One region of the Microlunatus elymi genome, then DNA from elsewhere that is predicted to be linked to it. Evidence: riboswitches for the same ligand, from Rfam matches in the RefSeq annotation. Region 1 holds a riboswitch; the other holds the start of a gene.
The links. Region 1 has a riboswitch for FMN ahead of pnuC (nicotinamide riboside transporter PnuC). Riboswitches for the same ligand answer to the same signal wherever they lie in the genome.
Positions count from the first base shown of each region.

Region 1 (4,161 bases):
CCCGTCGGTTCCCCGTCTATCGGCCGCCGAAGCCGCCGATTCCGGCACCGAGGTGCGGATCTTCGACTCCGTGGCTCAGGCCGTCGTCGACCTCGGTCCCAAGCACGGCACCGCTCGGATGTACGTCTGCGGCATCACCCCGTACGACGCAACCCACATGGGCCACGCCAACACCTACGTCACCTTCGACCTGCTGAATCGGATCTGGCGGGACAACGGCCTGGACGTTCGCTACGTCCAGAACATCACCGACGTGGACGATCCGCTGCTGGAGCGCGCCGAGGCGACCGGCGAGGACTGGACCGAGCTGGCTTCCCGTGAGATCCAGCTGTTCCGCGACGACATGGAGGCGCTGAACGTGATCCCGCCGGATCGCTACCAGGGCGCCGTCGAGTCGATCGGACTGGTGATCGACCTGATCGAGGAGTTGCAGCAGCACGACGCGATCTACGCCCTCGACGATCCGGAATACCCCGACCTCTACTTCCGCCGGGCCAGCGATCAGGACTTCGGCGAGCTGGCCCGGTTGCTCGGCGATCAGCTGATGCCGCTGTTCGCCGAACGCGGTGGCGACCCCGATCGGCCCGGCAAGGAGGACCCGCTGGACTGCCTGGTCTGGCGGCAGGCCCGGCCCGGCGAACCCGCCTGGGACAGCCCGTTCGGCCGCGGCCGGCCGGGTTGGCACATCGAGTGCACCGCGATCGCGCTGGAGTATCTGGGCACCGATTTCGACGTGCAGGGCGGCGGTAGCGACCTGATCTTCCCGCATCACCAGATGTGTGCGGCCGAGGCCCGGGTGGCCTCCGGCAAGCCGTTCGCCCGGGCGTACGTGCACGCCGGCATGGTCGGGCTGGACGGCGAGAAGATGTCGAAGTCCAAGGGAAATCTGGTGCTGGTCTCAACCCTGCGGGAGTCCGGCGTCGACCCGATGGCGATCCGGCTGGCGCTGCTGGTCAACCGCTATCGCGATGACTGGTCCTGGACCGACGAGTTGCTCAAGTCCGCCGAGCAGCGGTTGGACACGTGGCGCCAAGCCGTACGTCTGGAGGCCGGTCTGTCCGCCGCCGGAGTGATCGGCCAGCTCCGGGCCGCCCTCAACCACGACCTCGACGCACCCACCGCGGTCGCCGCCGTCGACGCCTGGGCCGGCGCCTCGCTGGCCATCGACGGCGACGATGCCGACGCCCCCGCCCAGGTCGCCGAGGCCGTAGACGCGCTCCTCGGCATCCGCCTCTAGCCGACTTGTCAGTCGCTGGTGTTGCTATAGCCAAACCGGCGACTGACAAGTCGGTGGGAATAGGGGCGCGGGCGAGACGGTTGGTGGAGTGTGTGCGCCGTTGGTGCACAATGAGGCGACGAGTTTGTGACTCGCGCGTGGTTCCGGGGTCGGTGTAATTCCGAACCGGCGGTGACAGTCCGCGACCCGGATCCGATCGAGCGATCGGGTTCGGTTGATGTGGTGAAATTCCACGACCGACGGTGAAAGTCCGGATGGGAGGAACCGCGGGTCTGCCGTACGTCGTGGCGCCGCCGGGCGCCACGGACCGCGTACGAGCCGACCTCGTACCCCGGTCCGCGTGCGAGCGGACCGGAAGGAAGCGGACGTGAACCTCTCCGAACTGCTGACGCAGTTGGTGAATGCCAAGATCAACATCGGCCCGGGCATCCTGTGGCGGGAGATCATCGGCAACGGCTTCGGCGTGGCCAGCGCGCTGCTCGGCATGTATCGCAAGGTCGCCGCGTGGCCGATCGGCATCGTCGGCAACATCATCCTGTTCACCGTCTTCCTCGGCGCCACCTTCAACACCCCGCAGGACCTGAACCTGTGGGGGCAGGCCGGACGCCAGGTGTTCTTCCTGATCGTCAGCGTCTACGGCTGGGTGAAGTGGTATCGGTTCCGGCACGCACACGGCGGCGAGGGCGTGGCCGTGCAGCCCCGCTGGGCCAGCAGATGGGAACGCCTGCAGTTGATCATCGGTGCGGTGGTGCTGTGGGTGATCTTCTACTTCGCCCTGAAGGCGCTGAATTCGTGGGGTCCGGCCAGTGACGCCTGGATCCTGACCGGCTCGATCCTGGCCACGTACGGGATGGCTCGCGGCTGGACGGAGTTCTGGCTGATCTGGATCGCGGTCGACGCGGTGGGCGTACCGCTGTTGTTCAAGGCCCAGCTCTATCCGTCGGCGATCATGTACATCGTCTACGCGGCCGTGGTGGTCGCCGGTTTCGTGTCCTGGTGGAAGATCCAGCGCCAGCAGCAGCCTCCGTCGTCCCAGCCACCGGCAGGCGTTGAGGACCGCAAGTCGGCCGGCACTACGCTGTCGGCGTGACGACGACCAAGACCTTCGACGACCTGTTCGCCGAGCTGTCCGAGAAGGCTCGGCTGCGTGAGCCCGGCTCGGGCACCGTGGCCCGGCTGGACGCCGGGGTGCACGAGATCGGCAAGAAGATCGTCGAGGAGGCCGCCGAGGTGTGGATGGCGGCCGAGCACGAACCCAAGGCGGCGGCGGCCGAGGAGATCAGTCAGCTGCTCTACCATCTGCAGGTGATGATGCTGGCGCTGGACCTGGACCTGACCGACGTCTACCGACACCTGTAGACCCGATCGGCCCCGCCCCGTTGCCACCAGCTCAAAGGATTCACTCGTGACCTCCGACCGCCCGCTGCTGCGGATCGCCGTGCCCAACAAGGGCTCCCTGTCCGAAGGTGCCGCCGGCATCCTGCGTGAAGCCGGCTACAGCCAGCGTTCGGACTCCAAGCAGTTGGTCCATCTCGACGACCAGAACTGCTTCGAGTTCTTCTACCTGCGGCCCAACGACATCGCCACCTACGTCGGCGAGGGCACCGTGGACGCCGGCATCACCGGCCGCGATATGCTGATCGAGTCCGGGGCGGCGGCCGACGAGGTGCTCGGGCTCGGATTCGCCCGCAGCCGGTTCCGGTTCGCGGCCCCGGCCGGCAGTGGCCTGACCGAGGATCAGCTCGACGGCGTTCGGCTGGCCACGTCCTATCCGGGTCTGGTCGAGGGGCACCTGGCCGCGCGCGGGATCAAACCGCGGCTGATCCATCTGGACGGTGCGGTCGAGGTCGCCATCCGGCTCGGCGTCGCGGACGTGATCGCCGACGTGGTCTCCACGGGGACCACGTTGCGGCAGGCCGGGCTGGAGGTGTTCGGCGATCCGATCCTGACCTCCGAGGCGATCTTGATCAAGCCCGCCGGCCGGAACGTGCCCGATGGCTTCGACAACCTCGTACGACGCCTGAACGGCGTGCTGATCGCCCGGACGTACGTGATGATGGACTACGACGTCGACCAAGATCATCTCGACCAGGCCTGCGAACTGACCCCGGGCTTCGAGGCTCCGACGGTCTCGCCGCTGGCTCGCCAGGGCTGGTTCGCGGTCCGCGCGATGGTCCGGCGCAAGCAGGCCCAGCAGGTGATGGACGATCTGTGGGAGGCGGGCGCCCGGGCCATCCTGGTCACCGACATCGCCGCCAGCAGGCTCTGAGCCGGCGAAGTCGATCATGGTCTGCTACCCGCGCAAACTGCGGATCGTCGGCGGCGCCTTCGCTGCCGCGCTGCTGGCCGTCGCCGTGCTGGGCTGGTTCGCGCTGCCGCAGCACCTGCGCGACCAGTTCACCGTGTTCCAGATCCTCACCCTGCTGGTGTTCCTGGCCGCGATCATCGCGGTGATCGCGATGGTCGCCCTGAGTGTGGTCCGCGCCGACGCCGAGGTCGTCACCGTGCGGAACGGGATCCGTACCCATCGACTGGCCTGGCGTCAGGTGCATGCGGTGATCTACCGGCAGGGCGATCCGTGGCCGACGCTGCTGGTCGGAGACCCCGACGATCCGCATCGTCAGCTGGTGCTGGGCATCCAGCGCACCGACGGTGACCGATCGGTGCGCGCGGTGACCGCGTTACGTGAACTGCACGCCCGAGCCCAGAGCCCTTCCTGAATCAGTCGATGCCGCGGGACTTGAGCAACGCCTCGATCTCCGCCATCTCGGGATCCTCGTCGGCGGCCGGATTGCTGCGGGCGGTGGTCACCGCCTTGCCGCCGGAGCCTGCGGGCTTCACCGACTTCTTCGGCCCGCGATCGTTCCGCTTGGCCTTGGTGTCACCGGAAAGCCGACTGATCACCAGGCCCACCACGAACAGGG
Region 1 covers NZ_CP041692.1:3,714,890-3,719,050, reverse strand. The annotation lists gene mshC (cysteine--1-D-myo-inosityl 2-amino-2-deoxy-alpha-D-glucopyranoside ligase) at 1-1,237, shown strand, start outside; FMN riboswitch at 1,373-1,507, shown strand; gene pnuC (nicotinamide riboside transporter PnuC) at 1,605-2,327, shown strand; gene FOE78_RS16665 (phosphoribosyl-ATP diphosphatase) at 2,324-2,596, shown strand; gene hisG (ATP phosphoribosyltransferase) at 2,661-3,506, shown strand; gene FOE78_RS16655 (PH domain-containing protein) at 3,523-3,957, shown strand; gene FOE78_RS16650 (hypothetical protein) at 3,959-4,161, opposite strand, start outside.

Region 2 (4,161 bases), 1.4 Mb from region 1:
GAGCTCGCAGCGGGAAGACGTGCCCGGGCCGAGTGAGATCGGCCGGCTCACTGGCCGGATCGGCCAGCATCTGCGCCGTACGGGTTCGGTCTGCCGCCGAGATGCCGGTGGTCACGCCCCGGGACGCGTCCACCGTGATCGTGTACGCGGTCCGCATCGGATCGGCGTTGCGGGCAACCATCGGCCCGATCGCCAGGCGATCAAGATCATCGCCGGTCATCGGCACGCAGACCACGCCGGAGCCGTGTCTGATCATGAACGCCATCAGCTCGGGCGTTGCCTTCTGGGCGGCGAAGATCAGGTCGCCCTCGTTCTCCCGGTCCTCGTCGTCGGCCACCACCACCGGGTGGCCGGCGGCGACGGCCGCGATCGCACGTTCGATCCGGTCGTCGGCTCGCTGCAGATGAGGATCAACATTCCCGGGGTCGGACAACGCCGACCGTCCCGGGATTCGGGTCCCGGTGATCATGATGTCTGCCGCTCCGGCGCCGCGGCGTCGTCGGCCGGGTGCGGCGCCGGCCGGGCCGTGATCAGCCGTTCGACGTACTTGGCGATCACATCCACCTCCAGATTGACCCGGCCGCCCACCGGCAGTGCGCCCAAGGTGGTCCGCGCCAGAGTCTCCGGTATCAGTGCGACCGAGATGGTGGCCGCCGGTCGGTCGGTCACCTCGACCACCGTGAGCGAGGTGCCATCGATCGCGATGGATCCCTTCTCTGCAACGTATCTGGCGAGCTCGGCCGGTAGCGCGACTCGGACCACCTCCCAGCGCTCGCCCGGGATGCGTTCGATGACCGTCCCGGTCCCGTCGACGTGACCCTGGACGATGTGGCCGTCCAGCCGGCCGTCGGCGGGCATGGCTCGTTCCAGGTTGACCGGATCGCCCGGACCAAGATCACCGATCGTGCTCCGGGAGAGCGTCTCGGCCATCACGTCGGCGACGAAACCGTCGGTAGTCTGTTCCACCACGGTGAGACAGACGCCGTTGACCGCGACGGAACTACCCAACGTCGCATCCTGCACCGGCAACTTCGTCCGCACTGCCAGCCGAGCCGAGTCGCCCAGCCGAGTCAACGAGGTGACCTGCCCCAGATCCTCGACGATTCCCGTGAACATCGTTCTACTCCTCGATTTCATGATCAATTTTGGTGTCGGCAGTCGCCAACCGGGTGGTGATGCGTACGCACAGGTCGGTGCCGTCGCCGACGGATCGAACGTCGGTGATCCGGCCGCGTAGGGCGTCGGCGATGGTGTCGATTCCCAGATCGCCGACCGCCGCCGGCCCGGACCCGAGGATCACCGGGGCGACGTAGTTGATCACCTCATCCACCAACCCTGCTTCGAGAAACGCCGCGGCGGCGCCCGGCCCGCCTTCGATCAGCACCGACGAAACCCCGAGCCCACGCAACTCGGCCAGGGCCTGCTTCGGCGAACGGGTCCGCAGCAGGACCGTTTCGGCGGCGTCGTCGAAGATCATCGCGTCGGGCGGCAGCGCGCTGGTGCCGAAGACCGCCCTGATCGGCTGCTCGATCTCGCCGCCCACGGTTGCCTCCTCCATCACCGCTCCCGGCTGCTGCGGCGACTCCACCGATTTACCGGGCCTGGCGGTAAGCCGCGGGTCGTCGGCCAGGATCGTGCCGGTGCCGGCCAGCACGGCGTCACAGTGTGCCCGCAGCCGGTGCCCGTCGGCGCGGGCAGGTGCCGAGGTGATCCACCGGCTGCTGCCGTCACGGGCCGCGACCCGGCCGTCCAAGGTGCTGGCCAGCTTGAGCCGCACGAACGGCCGGCGGTGCTGCTGAGCGAAGGTCCATTTGAAGTTGATCTTGGTCGCCTCGGCAGCCCGCCATCCGCTCAGTACGGTGACGCCGGCGGCTCGCAGTCGCTGCGCACCGTCGGCCGCCAACGGATTGGGGTCGGGCTGAGCGAAGATCACTCGTGAGATGCCGGCCGCGATCAGCGCCTCGGTGCACGGGCCGGTGCGACCCGTGTGGTTGCAGGGTTCGAGGGTGACGACGGCGCTGCCGCCGCGGGCGCCCGATCCGGCCGCGGCCAGCGCGACCACCTCGGCGTGCGGCTCCCCGGCACCGCGATGATGTCCGTCGGCGATCGGCACCCCGGACGCGTCGAGCACCACGCAGCCGACCCGCGGGTTGCCGCCGCGGCGGCGGAAGTCGCCGGTGCGCGCCAGCTCCAGGGCTCGCTCCATCGCCTGCTTCTCGTACCGTGTCGGCTCCGTGGCATCGACGCGACGGGCCCGCGCGGCATCGTCGTGACGGGCTGCTTGGACGTCGGCGTCGTACGGCTGAGCTGCGTCTGCTTCGTACTGTTCGGTGATCATCGCTCCCTCGGTCCGACGGACTCCGGGGCGTCAGAGAAATCGGCCGTCTGGAATGGTGATCGATGAGCAGCGGCGGATAGCCGGCAGCACCGACACCGAACAAGAACGGCATCGACTCTCCGCGTGCGCTTCCCATCCGGACTTTCACCGTCGGTCCAGGAGTTTCACCTGATCAACCGCTCACTGGCTGTGAACGGGTCGCGGACTGTTACCGCCGGCTCGGAGTTACACCGACCCCAGAGCACGCAAAGTTCTTCCGCTGAACAGTCTTGCACGCGGTGCAACTCCGCACCTCACCCGACCAGCATCCGACCCTGGGTCTGGATCAGGCGGCATCCACCGAGCTCCGGCCGGGTCATCGAGATCCGGGCCCGGCCAGTTCTCGCACCCGAACTCGCCCCGCGCACCCGAAATCGCCCCGCGCACCCGAAACATCGGCAGCGGGAGAAGATTCTGCGCGCGGCTGTCCCGGGCCGGGCGATGTCGGGGCCGGGTAGCTGATCAGCGCTCACCCTCACCGGCAGATCGGCTCAACCTGGATCCGCGCTGTGCTCGGCTGAGCAGATCGAAGGAGGTTCTGGCGCTTCTGGGGCGGGTATGGGTGCCGAACCTCCTGCGATTGCGATCCACCGGCGCGGCGGGTGCAGGTGGCGGAGGGAGACGACGGCCCGGTCAGCTGCACAGAGCGATCACAGCTGCAGTGATGCTGTAGGTGCGGCGGTTGGATTGGGCCGAGGTCCAGGTCGTGCTCCCGGTCCCGAACGAGCGATTGACCTCCACCCAGGCGGTGCCGCTGGCGATCACGCCCGTCACTCGCCGACTGGTGCCCGAGACGATGGCTGTCTGTACGCCTCCGGATCCGTAATGCAGCGTGTAGTTGGTCGCGTTGGGAACTGCCGTCCAGGTGAAGGTGACTGCTCCGACCGCGAGCGTGCCACAGCTGAGGGTTGTGGCCGGAATCGTGTACGCACTGAGGGTGGCACCCGAGATCGGCGCCGGGTCGGTGAACGCCGCCCAACTCGGTCTCGCCATCACAGTCGTGATCCCGATCAGTACGACGCCGAACGCTGCCACGGGTGCGCGCCGAGCAATCCGCCCTGTTGCGCGGCGCGCTGCACGGACATCGGCGACACGTCGGGCCGGTGGCCCCGCGGCCCGCCGATCATGATCAACTTCTTCGGGTCCGGTCGAGCTGTCGTCGCCCGATCGATCGCCGTCCTCCGATCGCGGTCCGGGCCGTCGGATCAAGATCGCGATCATCACCGCGGCGTACAGTGCGAGCACGAACACCCCCGGCGGCCGGGACAGCCAGGCAACCACGTACCCCAGTCCAGGAACGGCGAACCACAACCGGTCGACCTCCTCGACCCGGTAGGTCTGCTCATCGGGTTGATGATTGGCGTCGCCCTTGAGGTGGAGTTCGGTAACTCCATCAGTGAGGTGGGCCGACACCACCCGATGGGTGACCCGGGATCCCTGTGCAGGAACGGAAACGATGTCGCCGATCGCGATCTTGTCGGCGGGGACCTCGCGGGCGACGCCGAGGCTTCCGGCGGTGATCGTCGGCGACATCGAGCCCGATCGAAAGATCAACGGATGAGTGCCGAGAGCGAGACCAGCGAAGATCAGGATGAGGCAGCAGCAGCCGATGATCGCCACGAACCACAGGGCGGCATCGCCGAAGCGGTACGCGACTCGCCGCATCAGTGCACCTGCTCGGCATTGAACGTCAGCGTGACGTTGCTGCTGGTGCCCTGCAGGCTGGAGGTCGCCGAGTTCGGCAGTGTCACCTGTATGCACAGCGATTCAGATCCGCTGACGGC
Region 2 covers NZ_CP041692.1:7,471-11,631, reverse strand. The annotation lists gene FOE78_RS00060 (bifunctional 3,4-dihydroxy-2-butanone-4-phosphate synthase/GTP cyclohydrolase II) at 1-469, opposite strand, end outside; gene FOE78_RS00055 (riboflavin synthase) at 466-1,116, opposite strand; gene ribD (bifunctional diaminohydroxyphosphoribosylaminopyrimidine deaminase/5-amino-6-(5-phosphoribosylamino)uracil reductase RibD) at 1,121-2,338, opposite strand; FMN riboswitch at 2,458-2,587, opposite strand; gene FOE78_RS23705 (signal peptidase I) at 3,011-4,042, opposite strand; gene FOE78_RS00040 (SipW-dependent-type signal peptide-containing protein) at 4,042-4,161, opposite strand, start outside.
Region 2: linked by a shared signal. The riboswitch ahead of ribD (bifunctional diaminohydroxyphosphoribosylaminopyrimidine deaminase/5-amino-6-(5-phosphoribosylamino)uracil reductase RibD) and the one ahead of pnuC (nicotinamide riboside transporter PnuC) in region 1 are both predicted to bind FMN.